3 regions of the Bradyrhizobium sp. WSM471 genome follow, and region 3 is predicted to be linked to each of the others. Evidence: predicted binding sites of a transcription regulator. Region 3 holds the regulator's gene; each other region holds the start of a gene.
What was found. Region 3 encodes PhoB, which activates phosphate uptake and scavenging genes when phosphate is short. Its sites were predicted from a motif close to TGTCATNNANCTGTCAT; they were not measured.

Region 1 (6,875 bases), 680 kb from region 3:
GTGAACGACACCAGCCCCGGCCGAAAGGCCGGGGTTTTTGTTTGGGGCGAGCCTCTCAACACCCACCGTCATTGCGAGCTAAGCGAAGCAATCCAGAGTCCCTCCTCTGGCGCATTTCTGGATTGTTTCGTCGCAAGGGCTCCTCGCAATGACGGAGCATGAGGAAGCACCGTTGCCTCTTCCAGCCGTCCCGGGAAGGCTCTAATCTCGCCCCATGTCCGCACCCGATATCAGGCCCACCACTGAGGCCGACCTTCCCGCCATCACCGCCATCTACCAGCAGGCCGTCCGCGAGGGCACCGCGACGTTCGAGCTGGAGCCGCCCGACCTCGCCGAGATGACGCGCCGCTACCGCACGCTGATCGACGGCGGCTATCCCTATTTCGTCGCCATCCTCGACGGGCGCGTCGCCGGCTACGCCTATGCCGGCGCCTACCGGCCGCGGCCGGCCTACCGCTTCACCGTCGAGAACTCGATCTATCTCGATCCATCCTTCCACCGCCGCGGCATCGGAGCGCTCCTGCTGGAGCGGCTGATCGTCGAATGCGAGGCGCGCGGCTTCCGCCAGATGATCGCCGTGATCGGCGATTCCGCCAATGCCGGCTCGGTCGGCGTGCACACCAAGGCCGGCTTCAAGATGATCGGCACGCATCCCAGCGTCGGGCTGAAATTCGGCCGCTGGCTGGACACGGTGATGATGCAGCGGGATCTTGGTGAGGGCGCGGGTACGGTGCCGGGGAAGTAGAGGCTACCGTCATTCCGGGGCACGCGCAGCGTGAACCCGGAATCCAGAAGTTGTGGGCGAACAATATCGAGATTCCGGGTTCGCGACTTCGTCGCGCCCCGGAATGACGGGGGTGCTCACACCACCGCCAGCTTGCGATCGATCACCAGGAGCACGCGCTCCAGCTCGTGGCCACGGCGCAGGATCAGGCCCGTCGCCGAGATCACGCTGTACATGCCCTGCTTGCGCGCGAGGCGCGGATCCTTCTCGATACGATAGATCGGCACCTCCGAGGCGCGGCGAAAGACCGAGAACACGGCGCGATCCCTGAGGAAGTCGATGGCATAGTCGCGCCACTCGCCGTCCGCGACCATCCGGCCGTAGAGATTGAGAATACGGTGCAGCTCGAGCCGGTTGAACGTCACGCGGCTCAGCTGCGCATTCGACGCGGCGGGCCGCGCCGCCGCGCGCTGTTCGCTCGGATCGGCATCCTCCGACAGACTCATAGGCCGCCTCCTGTCGCATCAGCATGACCACGTCCGCGAAGACCGTCCCCGGAACCGCGGATCATGACAGTTGCATGATCGCGCCAACTGTTCCCCACCGCAAGGCCCTCAAAAGGACTCTGAATCCGGGGCAAATCCGCCCACACGCAGCGGTGGAACTCTGTCGCGGCAAACCGTCACGGGATCGTTAGCAGGAATCATAGTGTCGCCGCTTTTCCGCCAAGCGACTGCCGCCCTGCATTGCGAAAAGACCTATGTGCGTTGACCCGGTCCTTTCGGTTCCGGATTCCTCAGCCCCCAGCCCCCCGGGGCCGTCAGGATCGGGTCTGTTCGCACGACAAGGAGGGCCAACGCGAGTTGGTCCTTTTTTGTTTGGGTCGGTTTTGTTCGTGTCGGGATGTTTCTGCCTCGACGGATATCTCACCATCTCAGCACAAACTCTCTCCCCTCATCCTGAGGAGCCGCGAAGCGGCGCCTCGAAGGATCGAGGCCTGAGATGTCTGCCGCCGGGCCTGCATGGTTCGAGACGCGCGCAAGGGCGCGCTCCTCACCATGAGGGTTGAGAGCGAGTACGACGCCTAGGAAGAAAGAATCGAATCAGTGCAGCGACGTGTACGCCGCGCCCAGCATCGGGCCCGGTCTCTCCCGGCTGCCGTCCTGGACATAGACCACGGCACCGTCGACGCCGTCGCGCGTGAGGTTCTCGATCGGCACCGTCCAGCTTTCCGGACGGCCGGTCCAGTCGCCGACCTTGAGCAGGTTGCGCACCACGTTGTGATAGATGACCTGCTGTCCGCGATTTTCGCCACGGCTGATCGCGATCGGCACCGACTTCGCAATGGAGCAGATCCAGACCTCGCCGTGGGACGCCGTCGGCTCCTTGCTCGCGGCCACCGAGACGTTGATCTGTTTGCCAGCGAGCGACATCGTCACGGGCACGCTCATCACACCAGTGCCCGTGTCGGTTTTGCCGATGGCGATTTCGATGCCGGTGCGGTCGCTGCCGACGACATGCGTGGAGCCGTTGACCACAACCTGCGGCGTGTAGACTTCGCGGTCGCCGCGCATGCGTGAATAGGCCCGCTGCCGTGCAGAGAAGCGCGAATCGGCCAATGTGTCCTTCCAGCCGAGATAGTCCCAATAGTCGATCGGCATGCTCAGCGCGATGATCGAGGGATCGCGGGAGAGATCGCCGATGATCTTGTCGGCCGGCGGGCAGGAGGAGCAGCCCTGCGAGGTAAACAATTCGACAACGGCGCGGGGATCAGCCTCGGCAGGGCGAATGACGGCGACGATCGCACAGAGACCAAGTGCACCCGACCAGAGGGCGCCGGACCACCTCGAGATCACGTTGCGTGAAACCAGATGAGAAGCCGTCATTGTTGTCATGTCGAACGCCGCACACCATTGCTCGTGAGAGGGAAATCTTACCGCCGGATGGTCACCGTAGTCTTACGGACCTCACCCATTTGTCCGTCCAAGAACCGTCCAAGACGAGGTTCTCTGCCGGGCGGGCCCATCTGAAGCCTGCCGCAAACGCGTGAAGGCGGCCTTGTGATAGGCCGCCTTCGTGTAACCTACTACTCACTTCGCAGTGAGCCACCGTTCACAAATCCGCGCTTACGCCGCGAGCTTGCGCAGCACGTAATGCAGGATGCCGCCGTTGCGATAGTATTCGAGCTCGTCCAGCGTATCGATGCGGCAAAGCAGCGAAACGCGCTGCAGCGAACCGTCGCCGGAGACGATCTCGGCGGTAAGCTTCTGGCGCGGCTTCAGATCGCCGATGAGACCACGCAGCGTGACCTTCTCGTCGCCCTTCAGGCCAAGCGAGGACCAGGAGGTGCCGTCCTCGAAGGTCAGCGGCAGCACGCCCATGCCGACCAGATTGGAGCGGTGGATGCGCTCGAAGCTCTGGCAGATCACGGCGCGCACGCCGAGCAGACGCGTGCCCTTCGCGGCCCAGTCGCGCGACGAGCCGTTGCCGTATTCGGCGCCGGCGAACACCACCAGCGGCACCTGTTCCTGCTGGTACTTCATCGCGGCGTCGTAGATCGACATCTGCTCACCGTCCGGCCAGTGCTTGGTGAGACCGCCTTCCGGAATGTTGCCGTCGGCGCCCTTCAGCATGAAATTCTTGATGCGGATATTGGCGAAGGTGCCGCGCATCATGACTTCATGGTTGCCGCGCCGCGTGCCGTACTGGTTGAAGTCGGCCGGACGCACCTGGTGCTCGCTGAGATATTTGCCCGCGGGCGAGGTGAGCTTGATCGAACCGGCAGGCGAGATGTGGTCGGTGGTGATCTTGTCGCCGAACATGGCGAGGATGCGGGCCTCGACGATGTCGGTGACCGGCTCCGGCTCCTTCTTCATGCCTTCGAAATAGGGCGGGTTCTGCACATAGGTCGAGCTCATGTTCCAGCGATAGGTTTCGCTCTCGACGGTCTTGATCTTGCGCCAGTTGGTGTCGCCCTTGAACACGTCGGCATACTTCTTCTTGAAGATCGACGCGGTCACGAACTTCTTCATGAAGGCGTTGATCTCCTTTGTCGTCGGCCAGATGTCCTTGAGGTACACCGGCTTGCCGTCCTTGCCTTCACCGAGCGGCTCGACGGCGAGATTCTTGGTGACGGTGCCCGCGAGCGCGTGGGCGACCACGAGCGGCGGCGAGGCGAGATAGTTCGCCTGCACGTCCGGCGAGACACGGCCTTCGAAGTTGCGGTTACCGGAGAGCACCGCAGCCGCGACGATGCCGTTGTCGTTGATCGACTTCGAGATCTCCTCGGGCAGCGGACCGGAATTACCGATGCAGGTGGTGCAGCCGAAACCGACCAGGTTGAAGCCGACCTTGTCGAGATCGGCCTGGAGACCGGAATCGGCGAGATAGGCCGCCACCACCTGGCTGCCCGGGGCGAGCGAGGTCTTCACCCACGGCTTTGCCTTGAGGCCCTTCGCGGCGGCGTTGCGCGCCAGAAGACCGGCGCCGATCAGCACGCTCGGGTTCGAGGTGTTGGTGCAGGAGGTGATCGCGGCGATCACGACGTCGCCATGGCCGATGTCGAACTTCTTGCCTTCGACGGCAAAGCGCTTCGCCGGCTGCTCGGCCTTCTTGTATTCGCTGGCGAGCGCGAGCGAGAAGCCCTCGGCCACGGATGGCAGCGCAATGCGGCCTTCGGGGCGCTTCGGGCCGGCCATCGAGGGCACGACGTCACCGAGGTCGAGCGTCAGCGTCTCCGTGAACACCGGATCGGGCGATTTGGCGGTGCGGAACAGCCCTTGCGCCTTCGCATAGGCCTGCACCAGCGCGACGCGCGCCGAGGCGCGGCCAGAGGTCTTGAGATAATCGAGCGCGGCGGCATCGACCGGGAAGAAGCCGCAGGTCGCGCCATATTCGGGCGCCATGTTGGCGATTGTCGCCTTGTCGGCGACCGAGAGATGGTCGAGGCCGGGGCCGAAGAACTCGACGAACTTGCCGACCACGCCGAGCTTGCGCAGCATCTGCGTCACGGTCAGCACGAGGTCGGTCGCGGTGACGCCTTCCTTCATCGCGCCCTTCAGCTTGAAGCCGACGACGTTGGGCAGCAGCATCGACAGCGGCTGGCCGAGCATGCAGGCTTCCGCCTCGATGCCGCCGACGCCCCAGCCGAGCACGGCGAGACCGTTGACCATGGTGGTGTGGGAATCGGTGCCGACCAGGGAGTCGGGATAGGCGACCTCGAATGTGCCGGTCTTCTTGCCGACCGTCATCTTCTCCTTCTTGGTCCACACCGTCTGGGAGAGATATTCGAGATTGACCTGATGGCAGATGCCGGTGCCGGGCGGCACGACGGAGAAGTTCGAGAACGCCTTCTGGCCCCACTTCAGGAACTCGTAGCGCTCCTGGTTCTGCTTGTATTCCTCGGTGACGTTCTTGCCGAAGGCCTTGTTGTCCCCGAAAAAGTTCACGATCACGGAGTGGTCGATGACGAGGTCGACCGGCACCAGCGGATTGATCTTCTCGGCGTCGCCGCCAAGCTTCTGCATCGCGTTGCGCATCGCGGCGAGATCGACGACGGCGGGCACGCCGGTGAAGTCCTGCATCAGCACGCGCGCCGGGCGGAAGGCGATCTCATGCTCCAGCGACTTCTTGCGCAGCCACTTCGAGACCGCGACGATGTCTTCCTTCTTGACCGAGCGGCCGTCCTCGTTGCGGAGCAGGTTCTCGAGCAAGACCTTCATCGAGTAGGGGAGTTTCGAGATTCCCTTCAGACCATTCTTCTCGGCCGTGGGCAGGCTGTAATAGACATAGGTCTTGGCTCCGACCTTGAGGGTCTTTTTGCATTTGAAGCTGTCGAGCGAGGTCATGTAGGAAATCCCAATTGTCAGTTATACCCGGCAGGGTATTTTAACACCGTCAGCGTAGGCAGGCTGAGTCGCTTGCGGGGGCAGGTTGAGTTGCTGCATCAAGTAGTTCCGGGCTTATAGAAGCTTTCTAACCGCGCCGCCACAGCCACAATCGAGCCGCGGCAATCCGCGAGCCAAAAATTCCCGTACGCTACCCCAAGATTTCCTGAGGCCTGGCTTTGAGCGGATCGATACGAGACAAGATGCAGCTTTCCGGACGCCGGGTCATTTGCGTGCGGGGCGGGCGCGAGGTGTTTTCCGGGCTCGATTTCGAGGCCGGCTCCGGCGAAGCCGTGGCAGTCGTGGGCCGCAACGGATCGGGCAAGACCTCGCTGCTGCGGCTGATCGCGGGGCTGCTCATTCCGGCGGGCGGCACGATCGCGCTGGCCGGAGGCGATGCCGAGCTGACGCTGCCGGAGCAATGCCACTATCTCGGTCATCGCGACGCCCTGAAGCCGGCCCTGAGCGTGGCGGAGAATCTGACATTCTGGGCCGATTTCTTGGGCGGCGAGCGTTTCGACGCCGGCGAGAGCCTCGCCACCGTCGGGCTCGACCATGCCGCCGATCTGCCCGCCGCCTTCCTGTCCGCCGGCCAGCGCCGCCGGCTCTCGCTGGCCCGCCTGCTGACCATCCGCCGACCGGTCTGGCTGTTGGACGAGCCGACCACGGCGCTGGATGTCGCCGGACAGGAGATGTTTTCCGGATTGATGCGCGAGCACCTCGGCCGCGGCGGCCTGATCGTCGCCGCCACCCATGCCCCGCTCGGGATCGATTCGCGGGAGCTGCGGATCGGGGGGATGGTGTAATTCCGATGGACCCTCAGTTTTCCAAGCGGCCGAACTCCGCCCCCTCCGTTCCCTCCCCCCTTGTGGGGGAGGGTCAGGGAGGGGGGTGCCACACGGCGCACTCTCTCGATTCCAACGTTCGGCAGGCGGGCGCTCTGTTGCTCGCGGCCCGCACCCAAGAACCATCTTCCCCGGGGCTACCCCCCTCCCCCGCCCTCCCCCACAAGGGGGGAGGGAGCGCAGATCGCACGGGGCAACCGGCCGACGTTGCCTCCTCACCTCTAGGAGCAGTGGCATGACCGCCCTGTCTGCCCTGATCCGCCGGGACATCCGGATCGCGCTCCGCGTCGGCGGCGGGGCGTTGATTGGCGTGCTGTTCTTTCTGACCGTGGTGGTGCTGATGCCGTTTGCGGTGGGGCCGGATCTGGCACTGCTGTCGCGGCTCGGGCCGGCGATCCTGTGGCTGGGGGCGCTGCTGGC
Region 2 (6,875 bases), 1.9 Mb from region 3:
CGAGACCAAGTGCCGCCATGTCCTCGGCGATCTCGCGGCCGGCCGTGCCTTGGCCGGCGATCACGAAGGGATCGTCATAGGGCCTGACCAGCGTCGCGCCGCGCTTCTCGGCGATACCGCGCGAGATCGCCTCGCGGTCGTCGCGGTCGCGGTCGTACAGCACGACCTCGGCACCGTAGGATTTGGTGCGCTCGCGCTTCGACAACGGCGCATCCGCAGGCATCACGATGGTCGCCTGCATGTCGAGGATCTTGGCCGCCGCCGCCACGCCCTGGGCGTGGTTGCCGGAGGAGAACGCGACTACGCCGCCGGCGCGCTTGTCCTGCGGGATCGAGGCGACCTTGTTGAAGGCACCGCGGAACTTGAACGAACCGGTGCGCTGGAGCATCTCCGGCTTGAGATAGACCTTTGCGCCGACGCGTTCGTTGAGCACGGGAAAGGACAGCAGCGGCGTGCGGACGGCGAAGGGTGCGATCACGCGTGCTGCGGCATCGATATCGGCAGGGCCGATCGGGAGGAGCTGTTCTGTCATGCCCGATGTTATCGCGGCGGATGAGGCGCGGGCAAGGCATGTCTGCGCGAGCGCTTCTTCCCCTCAGGCGACGAATCGCGCCGGTTCTGCCCCGTTCCGGCCCGGCAGCACCGCATCGACCGCCAAAATGCTGTCGATAAAGGCCCGGGCCGAGGCTTCCCAGGTGTAGTTGGCGGCGAATTCGACGCAGTCCTGCCGGGAGATGTCCAGCGCGGCGAAGCAGGCACCGCGCAGATCGTGATCGAGCGCGCCGACCGGGGCATCGCCGATCACGTCGCGGGGGCCCTTCACCGGGAAGGCCGCGACCGGCAGGCCGCTCGCCAGCGCTTCGAGCAGAACGAGGCCGAACGTGTCGGTCTTGCTCGGAAACACGAAGACGTCAGCGGCCGCATAGATGTCCGCCAGCTCCTCGCCGTGCTTTTCGCCGAGGAAGATCGCGTCCGGATAGGCCTCCTCCAGCGCGACACGCGCCGGACCGTCGCCGACAATCACCTTGGTGCCGGGCAGGTCGAGGTCGAGGAACGCCTCGAGATTCTTCTCCACCGCGACCCGGCCGACCGAGAGGAACACCGGTGCCGGCAGGCAGAGATCGATCGCGCGGGGATGGAACAAATGGGTGTCGACGCCGCGCGGCCACAGCACGACATTGTCGAAGCCGCGCTCGGTCAGCTCGCTGGCGAGCGCCGGCGTTGCCGCCATCACGGCGCGGCTGGGGCTGTGAAATCGGCGCAGCGCCCGCCAGATCAGCGAGCCCGGCACCGGCACGCGGGCGCGGACATATTCGGGAAAGCGGGTGTGGAAGCTGGTCGTGAAGGGCAGCTTGCGCTGGCGGCAATAACGCCGAACCATCAGGCCGATCGGACCCTCCGTCGCGATGTGGATGCTGTCCGGGTGCGCCTCTTCGATCAGCTTTGCGATTCTGCCCGGCCGCGGCATGGCCAGCCGCACGTCACGGTAGCTCGGCATCGCAAAGGTGCGGAACGATTGCGGCGTCAGGAACGAGAATTCGACGTCGAGGCTTTTGGCACCGTCAGCAAGTTTGGTCAGCGTCCGAACCACACCGTTGACTTGCGGGTGCCAGGCGTCGGTCGCGACCAGGATGCGCATCAGGCTGCCTTTGTCATGCAGCTCTGGCTGCAACCTGCGGGACCTGTGCCGGCTTCTCGGCCTGGTCCGCCCAGGTGATGATCTCGAAACGGCCATCGTCGTGCTCGACCAGCGCCGTGCAGCTCTCGACCCAGTCGCCGCAATTCATGTAGCGGATGCCGCCCTCGTCGCGGATCACCGCGTAGTGGATGTGACCGCAGATCACGCCGTCGGCGTCGTGGCGCCGCGCCTCGGCGGCGAGCGCCTGCTCGAACGCGCCGATATAGTTCACCGCATTCTTCACCTTCTGCTTGGCCCATTGCGACAGCGACCAATAGGGCACCTTGAACATGCGCCGGAAGAAGTTGACGAAGCGATTCAGCTGGATCGCGAAATCGTAGGCCTTGTCGCCGAGATGGGCGAGCCAGCGTGCGTTCTGCACCACGAGGTCGAAGATGTCGCCGTGGATGACGAGATAGCGCTTGCCGTCAGCGCCGGAGTGGACGGTGTTCTCGACCACGTCGATGCCGCCGAAATGCGTGCCGTAATAGTTGCGCAGGAACTCGTCGTGATTACCGGGGATGTAGATCACCTTGGCGCCCTTGCGCGCCTTGCGCAAAAGCTTCTGGACCAGGTCGTTATGCGATTGCGGCCAATGCCAGCTCGATTTCAGCGCCCAGCCGTCGACGATATCGCCGACGAGATAGATCGTGTCGGCATCATGGAAACGCAGGAAGTCGAGCAGAAGGTCGGCTTGAGAACCGCGGGCTCCGAGATGAACGTCGGAGATGAACAACGTGCGAAAGCGCCGCTCCGGGCTCTCGTCACTCACATCGTAACTTCCCATGCGCCAGCCTGTAACAATGTCCCGTGACAGGGGGATGACCAATTGAACCTTTGAGGCACCTTCGGATACGAATCGCGCTTGCCTCGCCCACCCCGCGAATATCAGTCGCATGCGACAATCAGGCGACATGGCGTCGCAGCGGCCTCCGCAAGAACCCGGAACCGCGGCGCGCTCGCGAGCGGCGTCAGTAGAATTTGTGGAAATGATGGATCGGGCCGTGGCCGTGGCCGACGCTGAAGCGGTCGGCGGCGGCGATCGCCGCGCTGATCCAGGTCTTGGCGTTGCGCACGGCGCGCTCGAGATCCTCGCCTCGGGCGAGCCCCGCGGCAACCGCCGAGGACAGCGAGCAGCCGGTGCCATGGGTATTGCGAGTGGCAACGCGCGGCGCGGCGAGCGCGATCGTGGTGCTGGCATCGACGAGATAGTCGATGCTCTCGGCGCCCTCGCCGTGCCCGCCCTTGATCAGGACCGCCCGGCAGCCGAGCGCCAGCAGCCGGCGCCCCTGGCTTTCGATCTCGGCCTCGCTGGCCGCGACCGGTTCGCCGAGCAGAGCCGCGGCCTCGGGCAGATTGGGTGTGATCACCGAAGCCAGCGGCATCAGTTTAATGCGCAGGGCGTCGACAGCTTCGGACGCGAGCAGGCGATCGCCCGATGTCGCCACCATCACGGGATCGAGCACGATATGCCGGGGCGCCCAGCGCGACAGCGCGGCCGCGATCGCATCGATGCTGGCGGCTTGCGCCACCATGCCGATCTTGACCGCGCCGACCTCGAGATCGGAGAACACCGCGTCGATCTGCGCGGTGACGAATTCGGCGGGCACCGCGTGAATGCCGGTGACGCCGCAGGTGTTCTGCGCCGTCAGCGCCGTGATGGCGGACGCGCCAAAAACGCCGAGCGCGGCAAAGGTCTTCAGGTCGGCCTGGATGCCGGCGCCGCCGCTCGAATCGGAGCCGGCAATGGTCAGCGCGACGGGCGTCGTCATGGGGCGATTTTCCGCGTTTTCGAAGCCATGGCCCGTCCTAGCGCGCCTCCCCCAGCCCAGCAAGTTCGCTTGCTAAATCCGGCCGGGTTTGGCCTATTAGCCGTCAGATATGCTTTCGGAGTGACCGCGATGGTTCCCTTTTTCGTCCAGATCAAATGCAAGCTCGGTCAATCCTATGTGGTCGCCAATGCGCTTGCCGAAGCCGAGATCGCCTCCGAGATCTATTCCACGGCCGGGCAATACGACCTGCTGGTGAAGTTCTACGTCGACAACGACACCGATATCGGCCACTTCGTCAACGAGAAGGTGCAGGTGCTGCCCGGGATCCAGGACACCCTCACCATCATCACCTTCAAGGCGTTTGGCGCGAGTTGATCGTCCGGAAAGGAGCGGGCCTGATCAGGCGCCGCCCTCCTTGCGCTTGGGACGCGGCGGACCGTCCACCGGCGGCAGCGATTTGAGATAGTCCGCCATCGCCGCGAGATCGTCGTCCGGCAATTGCGAGGTGTTCTTGATCACCCGCGTCATCGCGCCGCCGACGCTGTCGCCGTCGGGCAATTCGCCGGTCTTCAGGAAATAGGCAATATCCTTCGCGCTCCACTCGCCAAGGCCCTTCTGGGTGATGTTGGGCACCCACCCCTCGCCTTCCGGATTGGGTCCGCCGGCGAAGCGTTGTCCGGCGATGATGCCGCCAAGCGCATTGCGCGGGCTGTGGCATTCCGCGCAATGGCCAAAACTGTTGACGAGATAGGCGCCGCGATTCCACTGCGGCGACTTCGCGCTGTCGGCGACGAAGGGCTTGCCGTCCAGAAATAAGAATTTCCAGATGCCGACGTTGCGGCGGATATTGAACGGAAAGCGCACGTCGTGGTCGCGCACCTTGCCTGCAACGGCCGGTAGCGTTTTCAGGTACGCAAAGAGATCGAGCACGTCCTCGCGCCTGGCGTGCTGATAGGACGTGTAGGGAAAGGCCGGAAAATAATGCCGTCCCTCCGGCGAGACCCCGTGCATCACCGCGTTGACGAATTCGGCCTGGCTCCATTTGCCGATGCCGTCGGTCGGATCGGACGAGATGTTCGGCGCGTAGAACGTTCCGAACGGCGACTTGATCGCGACGCCGCCGCCGAGCCTGAGACGATCGGGCTGGTCGGGGACGGCATGGCATGAGGCGCAGCCGCCGGCGTTGAACATCACCTCGCCATTGGCAAGATCAGGGACGCGGGCAGGCGCGATGCCGGCGGCCGCCACCACCGGCGCGCTGAGCCACCAATAGACGCCGGCTGCGGCGAGTGCGGCGAGCAGCGCCACGGAGATTGTTCGTCGCAATATGCGGTCCTTTCGTCGTCGCGGCGAAGCTTATGACCGATGTCCTCGCGGCTCCAGCCACGAAGAATTTAGCCCACCGCGGCCTGAAACGGGAATAAACTGAAATGCCGGCTGTTGGAAGTTTGGCGGCCCAAACGGGTTCAGCAGGGAGAAAAATCATGAACAAGATCGTCATCGCGATGTCATTGCTTGGCGCCGTTGCTCTTGCAGGTTCGGCCAGCGCGGAAAAGCTGAAAGCAACGCTCGACGCCAAGTCCGAGGTCCCCGCAACGACCAGCAGCGGCACCGGAACGGCTGATCTGGATTACGACGCCGCCAGCAAGAAGCTGTCCTGGAAGGTCACCTATTCCGGTCTGTCCGGCCCCGCCACCGCCGCGCATTTCCACGGACCTGCCGAACCCGGCAAGAACGCCGGCGTTGCGATCCCGATTCCCGGCGCAGCCACCAGCCCGGCCGAGGGCTCGGCGACACTGACCGACGCGCAGGCGGCCGATCTGCTCGGCGGCAAGCTCTACGTCAACATCCACACCGCGGCCAATCCGGGCGGCGAGATCCGCGGTCAGGTGATGAAGTAACCTTCGCACAGACCAGCAAAAAGGGCGGCTGCCATCGCAGCCGCCCTTTTCGATTCCGCGTACGCTGGCGCAGGCGTCACACCTCAGGTTCGGCCGCGTTCAGCGCCTGTGCGAGGTCGGCGATCAAATCCGACGGGTGTTCGATGCCGATCGACAGCCGGATCGTGGAATCGAGCACGCCGATCTTCCGGCGGATGTCGGCGGGAACGCCGGAATGGGTCATGGTGGCAGGCAGGCTCGCAAGCGACTCCGTTCCACCAAGACTCACCGCCAGCTTGAGGATTTGCAGCGCGTTGAGGAACTTCATGGCGGCGGCCTTACCGCCGACGATGTCGAACGAGAACGTGGACCCCGCCCCTGTGCATTGCCGCGCAAACACACGTCCGTCCGGCGACGCGGCGTCGTGATGACCGAGATAGTGCACCTTGGCCACCCTGGGGTGATCGCGCAGATAGTCCGCCACGAGGCGCGCATTCGCGTCGGCCTTTTCCATGCGCAGGCTCAGCGTCTCCAGCGATCGGTTGATCATCCAACAGGAATGCGGATCGAGCTGCGTGCCGATGGCGCCCCGTAGCGCCTTGATGCCTTTCACGACCGCTTTGGCGCCGAGCGCGGCGCCCGCGATCAGATCGGAATGACCGCCGACATATTTCGTGAGCGAGTACAGGGAAATATCCGCGCCATGCTCGATCGGCCGCTGAAACACCGGTCCGAGCAGCGTATTGTCGCAGGCGATGATCGGAACGTGGCCTTGGGTCTTTCCGATCGTCTCGGCGACACGCCGCATCATGGCGATGTCGACCAGCCCGTTGGTCGGGTTGGCCGGAGTTTCGATCAGGATCATCGAGACCCTTCCCTTGCGCATGGCCTCCTCGGCGGCCTGGCTGACCACGGCTTCATCGACGCCATCGGCGAAGCCGACGGCGCCGATCGACAGACGCGCAAGCGTATTCGTCAGCAGCGTTTCCGTCCCGCCGTAGAGCGGCTGCGAGTGCAGAATGACATCGCCGGGGCGGACGAACGCCAGGATCGTGGTCGCGATGGCCGCCATGCCGGACGAGAACAGCGCACAGCTCTCGGTGCGCTCGTAGATCGCGAGCCTGTCCTCGACGATTTCGCTGTTGGGGTGATTGAAGCGCGAATAGACCAGGCCCGCGCCCATCCCTTCCGGCGGCTCGCGCCGGCCGGAGACGAAATCGAAGAAGTCCTGTCCGTCCTCGGCCGTCTTGAATACGAAGGTCGAGGTCAGGAACACCGGCGGCTTGACCGCGCCTTCCGACAATTGCGGATCGTAGCCATAGGTCAGCATCAGCGTTTCCGGATGCAGCATATGGTTGCCGATGTGCGTCTTCGACGGGAACGGTTTGACCATGGCTTGTCTCGCTGTTGCTGATTGAGCTGCTCGCCGCGGGTTGGAACTCCTGATGTCGCAACGCAGTCAGGAGCAAGATGCGTCAGCGTCAAAAGCTCACGCCCATGCCGCGGCGGCTGGAGCCAAGATAGCTGCTCCGCCAGCAATCCGTC
Region 3 (6,875 bases):
GCTCGCCGGCATCCCTTCGATCATCTACGGCATGTGGGGCTTCTTCGTGTTGGGTCCGTTCCTCGCCAACACGTTCCAGCCCTTCATGATCAAGATCTTCGACGGCGTGCCCGTGCTGGGCGCGATCTTCGCGGGTCCCCCGTCCTATCTCAGCCTGTTCAATGCCGCGCTGATCCTCGCCATCATGGTGCTGCCCTTCATCACCTCGATCTCGGTCGACGTGTTCAAGACGGTGCCGCCGGTGCTGAAGGAAGCCGCCTATGGCGTCGGCTGCACCACCTGGGAAGTGGTCCGCAGCGTGGTGATCCCCTACACCCGCGTCGGCGTCATCGGCGGCGTCATGCTGGCGCTGGGCCGTGCGCTCGGCGAGACCATGGCAGTGACCTTCATCATCGGTAACTCGTTCCGGATCTCCTCGTCGATCTTCGCCCCCGGCACCACGATCTCGGCGGCGATCGCATCCGAGTTCGCCGAGAGCGACGGCCTGCACCAGTCCGGCCTGATCCTGCTCGGCCTGCTGCTGTTCGTGCTGACGTTCTTCGTGCTCGCGGCGGCGCGGCTGATGCTGATGCGGCTGGAAAAGAAGGCGGGGAACTAGCGCCATGAACCCGATTTATTCACGCCGCCGCCGCAAGGACATCGTGGTTCGCGGACTCTGCATCGCCGCAACTGCCTTCGGCGTCACCTGGCTCGCGCTGATCCTGATCACGCTGCTCTACAACGGATTGGCGGGACTCAATGTCCAGCTGTTCACCGAGAACACGCCGCCACCGGGATCGAACGAGGGCGGCCTGCTCAACGCCATCGTCGGCTCGCTGATCATGACCGTGATCGGCGTCGGCATCGGCGCGCCGCTCGGCATGTTTGCCGGCACCTACCTCGCCGAATACGGCCGCAACGACAAGCTGACCTCGGTGATCCGCTTCATCAACGACATCCTGCTCTCGGCGCCCTCGATCATCATCGGCCTGTTCATCTACGGCGCGGTGGTGGTGCCGATGCGCGGCTTCTCCGCGATCGCGGGCTCACTCGCGCTCGCGGTCATCGTGATCCCGGTGGTGCTGCGCACGACCGAGGACATGCTGCTGCTGGTGCCGAACGCATTGCGCGAGGCGGCCTCGGCGCTCGGCCTGCCGCGTTCGCTGGTGATCAAGCGGATCGCTTATCGCGCCGCGCGCTCCGGCCTCATCACCGGCGTGCTGCTCGCGACCGCCCGCGTCGCCGGTGAAACCGCGCCGTTGCTGTTCACCGCGCTGTCGAACCAGTTCTTCAGCCTCGGCCTGAACAAGACGATGGCGAACCTGCCTGTCACCATCAACAACTTCGTGCAGAGCCCCTATGCCTACTGGAAGCAGCTGGCCTGGAGCGGTGCGCTGCTCATCACCCTGACCGTTCTTGCCCTGAATATTGGCGCGCGCATCCTTGGCGCCGAGAGGACCGCAAAATGAGTGATCTTTCATTATCGTCGATGAGCGCGGCCGGGGGTCTGCCGCAGACGGCGGCGCTGCCGGAGGCGCCTCCGAAGGTGACGGTGCGCAACCTGAACTTCTATTACGGCGAGCACCACGCGCTGAAGAACATCAACCTGACGCTCGGCGCCAATCGCGTCACGGCGTTCATCGGTCCGTCGGGCTGCGGCAAGTCGACCCTGCTGCGCATCTTCAACCGGATGTACGACCTTTATCCAGGCCAGCGCGCCACCGGTCAGCTCATGCTCGACCAGACCAATATCCTCGACGGCAAGCTGGACCTCAATCTGCTGCGCGCCCGCGTCGGCATGGTGTTCCAGAAGCCGACGCCGTTCCCGATGACGATCTACGAGAACATCGCGTTCGGCATCCGTCTCTATGAGAAGATATCGAAGTCCGAGATGGACGGCCGCGTCGAGAAGGCGCTGCGCGGCGGCGCACTGTGGAACGAGGTCAAGGACAAGCTCAACGCCTCCGGTCTGTCGCTCTCCGGCGGCCAGCAGCAGCGCCTCTGCATCGCCCGCACCGTCGCGGTGCGGCCCGAGGTGATCCTGTTCGACGAACCCTGTTCGGCGCTCGACCCGATCTCGACCGCCAAGGTCGAGGAGCTGATCCAGGAGCTGTCCGAGGACTACACGATCGCGATCGTCACCCATAACATGCAGCAGGCGGCGCGCGTCTCCGACAAGACCGCCTTCATGTATCTCGGCGAGCTGATCGAGTTCGACGATACCAGCAAGATCTTCACGTCGCCGACCGACCGGCGCACGCAGGATTACATCACCGGCCGGTTCGGCTAGGAGACGCGACATGGCTTCCGAACATACCGCAAAGGCTTTCGACACCGACCTCCAGGAACTCACCCGCCTGGTTGCGGAGATGGGCGGGATCGCCGAACGCATGATCGTCGAGTCCGTCGACGCACTGATCCGCCGCGACGTCCCGCTCGGGCAGCGCGTCGTCGCCACCGACACCGAGCTCGACGCGCTGCAGAAGCGCATCGAGGAGCGCGCGGTGCTCACCATCGCCCGCCGCCAGCCGATGGCGGTCGATCTGCGCGAGATCGTCGGCGCCATGCGCGTCGCGACCGATCTCGAGCGCATCGGCGACCTCGCCAAGAACATGGGCAAGCGCGTCGCGGCGCTGGAGACGGACTTCCATCCGCTCAAGCTGTTCCGCGGCCTCGAGCACATGACCGACCTCGTGCAGCAGCAGGTCAAGTCGGTGCTGGACGCCTATGCCGCGCATGATCTGCCGGCGGCGATGGCGGTGTGGAAGGGCGACGAGGAAGTCGACGCCATCTGCACCTCGCTGTTCCGCGAGCTCCTCACCTACATGATGGAGGATCCGCGCAACATCTCGTTCTGTATTCACCTGATGTTCTGCGCCAAGAACATCGAGCGGATCGGCGACCACGCCACCAACATCGCCGAGACCGTGTTCTACATGATCGAGGGCCAGGCGATCACCGACAAGCGGCCGAAGGGCGACATGACGACCTTCGCCAACACGGTACCGAACACTTAAGGAGCGACGACCCGATGGGCGCACGCATTATGGTGGTTGAGGACGAGGAAGCCCTGACCGAGCTTCTCCGCTACAACCTCGAAGGCGACGGCTATGACGTCGAGACGGTGATGCGCGGCGACGACGCCGACACCCGTCTCAAGGAGCACATTCCCGATCTGATCGTGCTCGACTGGATGCTGCCGGGCCTGTCAGGCATCGAATTGTGCCGGCGGCTTCGCACCCGTCCCGAGACCAAGCAGCTCCCGATCATCATGCTCACCGCGCGCGGCGAGGAGAGCGAGCGGGTGCGGGGTCTTGCGACCGGCGCCGACGATTACATCGTCAAGCCGTTCTCGGTGCCGGAGCTGCTGGCGCGCGTGAAGGGCCTGCTGCGGCGCGCAAGCCCCGAGCGGCTCGCCACCGTCCTTGCTTTTGGCGACATCGAGCTCGACCGCGACAAGCGCCGCGTGGCGCGCTCGGGCCGGCCGATCGATCTCGGTCCGACCGAATATCGCCTGCTGGAGTTCTTCCTGGAGCACCCGGGGCGGGTGTTCTCGCGCGAGCAGCTGCTCGACAGCGTCTGGGGCCGCGACATCTATATCGACGAGCGGACCGTCGACGTGCATATCGGCCGCCTGCGCAAGCTGCTCAATCTCGGCCGCGAGCAGGACCCGATCCGCACCGTCCGCGGCGCCGGCTACGCGCTGGATGATCGCTTCGCGAAGGCGGAGCAGGTGTAGGGTTGCAGGCTTGAGGTTCTCAGCCGTCATCCCGGACAAGCGAGCGAAGCGAGCGCTGATCCGGGACCCATAACCACAGGGAGTGGTTTGGCGAAGACTCGGAGTGACCCCTTTCGCGCAACAACTGCGTGCTCGGAGTATGGTCCTGGCTTTCGCCAGGACGACACTCCAATTGAACTGTCTTCGCGCGACGACTTGCCGTGATTAGCGCGGACCCGGCTTCACCGGTGCGCGGCGCCGATCCGACGCCGGCTGGTACGCGACGCGCGAGTGCTGGGCGCAATAGGGCAGGCCGGACAGCGCCCTTCCACCGCAGAAGAAGAAGTCCGGGCTGGAGGGATCGCCGACCGGCCAGTGGCAGGTCGCCTCGTTCAATTCCAGCAGCGACAGCCGCTGGCTCATTGGCACCACGTTGTCGTAGGTGACCGGATCCGGCTCCGCCTCGACCTCAAACGCCTGCGCCAGCGCGGTGTTGCCGCGCGAGATCGGGCGGCTCACCCGCATCATGTGCTGCGCGGGGCGCGCCTTGCGCGGCCGCGGCGCTGCCGATGATGGGCTCTTGGCGCGGCCCGAAAGGCCGAGCCTGTGCACTTTGCCGATCACGGCATTGCGGGTCACATTGCCGAGCTCCGCCGCGATCTGGCTGGCCGAAAGTCCGGCCTCCCAGAGCTTTTTCAGCTGCTCGACGCGATCATCGGACCAGGTCAAAACCGTCATTGCACCCTTTCCCTCGCTGCGCGCCAGCCATCCTGGGGCCTCGCAGCGAATGCCTAAGCCTTCAAAAACCCGTGCCGCCAGAATCCCTTAAGGCTCGCCGGGCGCGTCTTGAACGCCCGAACGTTTACGCCGGTACATAAGGACTTAAAGATCAGAACCACTGCACGAGATGTCGTATCTGACAATCCAAACGCTACAATATGGCGTGACTCCCGCGCAAGAGTCCGCCGACTCGCTTCCACATGTTCCGTGGCTAAATCCCGCAAAATCGGCACCGCAAGACTACGGATTCAGCGTTTCGCGAGGCTTTCCGGGCGGCATTGACACCCGTTTCACCAGGCCTAAGATAGTCGTGCGTGCCGCCCTCAAGAGGCGGCACGTTTCGTTTTCCGGGCCGGTCGATGGTGCGTTGCGCAATGCACGCTCACGCCGTCCGCAACATTCAAGTGACCGTCATGACTAACAGCGCAGCGCCGCATTTGCTCCCCGTTTTCGCCAGGTCCGACCTCGGTTTCGAGCGTGGCGAAGGCTGCTGGCTGATCGCGACCAACGGCGAGCGCTATCTCGATTTCACCTCCGGGGTGGCGGTGAATGCGCTTGGCCATGCCCATCCGGCGCTGGTCGCGGCGTTGCAGGAGCAGGCCACGAAGCTCTGGCACATGTCGAACCTGTTCCAGAGCCCGGACGGCGAAAAGCTCGCCGCGCGCCTGTGCAATGAAAGTTTCGCGGACTTCGTGTTCTTCTGCAATTCCGGCGCCGAAGCGCTGGAATGCGTGATCAAGGTCGTGCGCCGCTATCACGCGGCAAAGGGCCATCCAGACCGCTATCGCATGATCACCTTCGAAGGCGCCTTCCACGGCCGCACGCTGGCGACGCTGGCCGCGACGGGTTCGGCAAAATATCTCGAAGGTTTCGGCCCTCCGATGGAGGGCTTCGACCAGGTTGCGCATGGCGATCTCGACGCGGTGAAAAAGGCGATCGGTCCGCAGACCGCCGGCATCCTGATCGAGCCGATCCAGGGCGAAGGCGGTGTGCGTTCGGCAACGCCCGCCTTCTTGAGGGCGTTGCGCCAGCTCTGCGACGAGAAGGGTTTGTTGCTCGCCTTCGACGAGGTGCAGACCGGCATGGGCCGCACCGGCGATCTGTTCGCGTACCGCCGCCTTGGCGTCGAACCCGACGTGATGTCGCTGGCCAAGGCGCTCGGTGGCGGCTTTCCGATCGGCGCCTGCCTTGCGACCGCGGAAGCGGCGTCCGGCATGACGCCGGGCTCGCACGGCTCGACCTTCGGCGGCAATCCGCTCGCGATCGCCGCTGCGAACGCCGTGCTCGACGTCATGCTCAAGCCCGGATTCTTCGACCACGTGCAGAGGATGTCGCTGCTGCTGAAGCAGAAGCTCGCCTCCGTGATCGACCGTCATAGCGATGTCGTCAGCGAAGTGCGCGGCGAGGGCCTCCTGATCGGCATCAAGGCCGTGGTGCCTTCCGGCGATCTCGTTGCCGCCTTGCGCGACCAAAAGCTGCTCACCGTCGGTGCCGGCGACAATGTCGTGCGTTTCCTGCCGCCTTTGATCGTCACCGAAGCCGAGATCGAGGACAGCGTCGGGCGGCTCGAGCGCGCCTGCACCGCGTTGTCCGGCAACAAGCGGGCGGCAAGCTGATGAGCAAGTCGCCCGATAAAGCACCCAAGAAAACACCGAAGCACTTTCTCGATATCAACGAGCTGCCGCTGTCGGAGCTCAAGCGCATGCTGGCCGCGTCCTCCGCGATGAAGGCGAAGCAGAAGGCGCATCAGCCGGTCAGGCCGCTCGAAGGCAAGACCCTGGCGATGATCTTCGAGCGCCCCTCGACGCGGACGCGGGTGTCTTTCGATGTCGCCATGCGCCAGCTCGGCGGCGAGCCCATCATGCTCACCGGCGCCGAGATGCAGCTCGGTCGCGGCGAGACCATCGCCGACACCGCGCGCGTGCTGTCGCGCTACGTCGATGCCATCATGATCCGCATCCTCAATCACGATGCGCTGCTGGAGCTCGCTGCGAACGCTACCGTCCCCGTCATCAACGGCCTGACGCGGCGCTCGCATCCCTGCCAGGTGATGGCGGACCTCATGACCTACGAGGAACATCGCGGCCCGATCGAGGGCAAGACCGTGGCCTGGACCGGCGACGACAATAACGTGCTCGCCTCCTGGGCGCACGCCGCCGAGCGCTTCAAGTTCCAGCTCAATGTCGCGACGCCTCCGGAGCTCGCGCCGAAAAAAGCGATGCGCGACTTCATCAAGGCGACCGGCGCGCCGATCATGCTCGGCACGGATGCCGAAGCCGCCGTGCGCGGCGCCGATTGTGTCGTGACCGACACCTGGGTGTCGATGGGCGACAAGGAAGGCGAGCACCGCCATAACGTGCTCAAGCCCTATCAGGTCAATGCCCAGCTGATGTCGCTG

Region 1: a site for PhoB is predicted at 1,294-1,310, ahead of BRA471DRAFT_RS02000 (DUF2794 domain-containing protein). Genes of this name have one in related genera too.
Region 2: a site for PhoB is predicted at 2,489-2,505, ahead of BRA471DRAFT_RS25365 (UDP-2,3-diacylglucosamine diphosphatase). Genes of this name have one in related genera too.

Annotation. Positions count from the first base shown of each region.
Region 1 is NZ_CM001442.1:411,485-418,359, reverse strand. It holds gene BRA471DRAFT_RS02005 (GNAT family N-acetyltransferase) at 215-745, shown strand; gene BRA471DRAFT_RS02000 (DUF2794 domain-containing protein) at 862-1,230, opposite strand; gene BRA471DRAFT_RS01995 (thioredoxin family protein) at 1,828-2,619, opposite strand; gene acnA (aconitate hydratase AcnA) at 2,851-5,571, opposite strand; gene ccmA (heme ABC exporter ATP-binding protein CcmA) at 5,814-6,416, shown strand; gene ccmB (heme exporter protein CcmB) at 6,691-6,875, shown strand, end outside.
Region 2 is NZ_CM001442.1:5,582,423-5,589,297, forward strand. It holds gene BRA471DRAFT_RS25355 (threonine/serine dehydratase) at 1-532, opposite strand, end outside; gene BRA471DRAFT_RS25360 (glycosyltransferase family 1 protein) at 596-1,639, opposite strand; gene BRA471DRAFT_RS25365 (UDP-2,3-diacylglucosamine diphosphatase) at 1,653-2,465, opposite strand; gene thiD (bifunctional hydroxymethylpyrimidine kinase/phosphomethylpyrimidine kinase) at 2,650-3,450, opposite strand; gene BRA471DRAFT_RS25375 (Lrp/AsnC family transcriptional regulator) at 3,580-3,825, shown strand; gene BRA471DRAFT_RS25380 (cytochrome c) at 3,850-4,779, opposite strand; gene BRA471DRAFT_RS25385 (CHRD domain-containing protein) at 4,935-5,351, shown strand; gene BRA471DRAFT_RS25390 (cystathionine gamma-synthase family protein) at 5,428-6,723, opposite strand.
Region 3 is NZ_CM001442.1:7,513,891-7,520,765, reverse strand. It holds gene pstC (phosphate ABC transporter permease subunit PstC) at 1-598, shown strand, start outside; gene pstA (phosphate ABC transporter permease PstA) at 603-1,448, shown strand; gene pstB (phosphate ABC transporter ATP-binding protein PstB) at 1,445-2,269, shown strand; gene phoU (phosphate signaling complex protein PhoU) at 2,280-2,996, shown strand; gene phoB (phosphate regulon transcriptional regulator PhoB) at 3,011-3,718, shown strand; gene BRA471DRAFT_RS34410 (GcrA family cell cycle regulator) at 3,923-4,435, opposite strand; gene BRA471DRAFT_RS34405 (aspartate aminotransferase family protein) at 4,891-6,093, shown strand; gene argF (ornithine carbamoyltransferase) at 6,093-6,875, shown strand, end outside.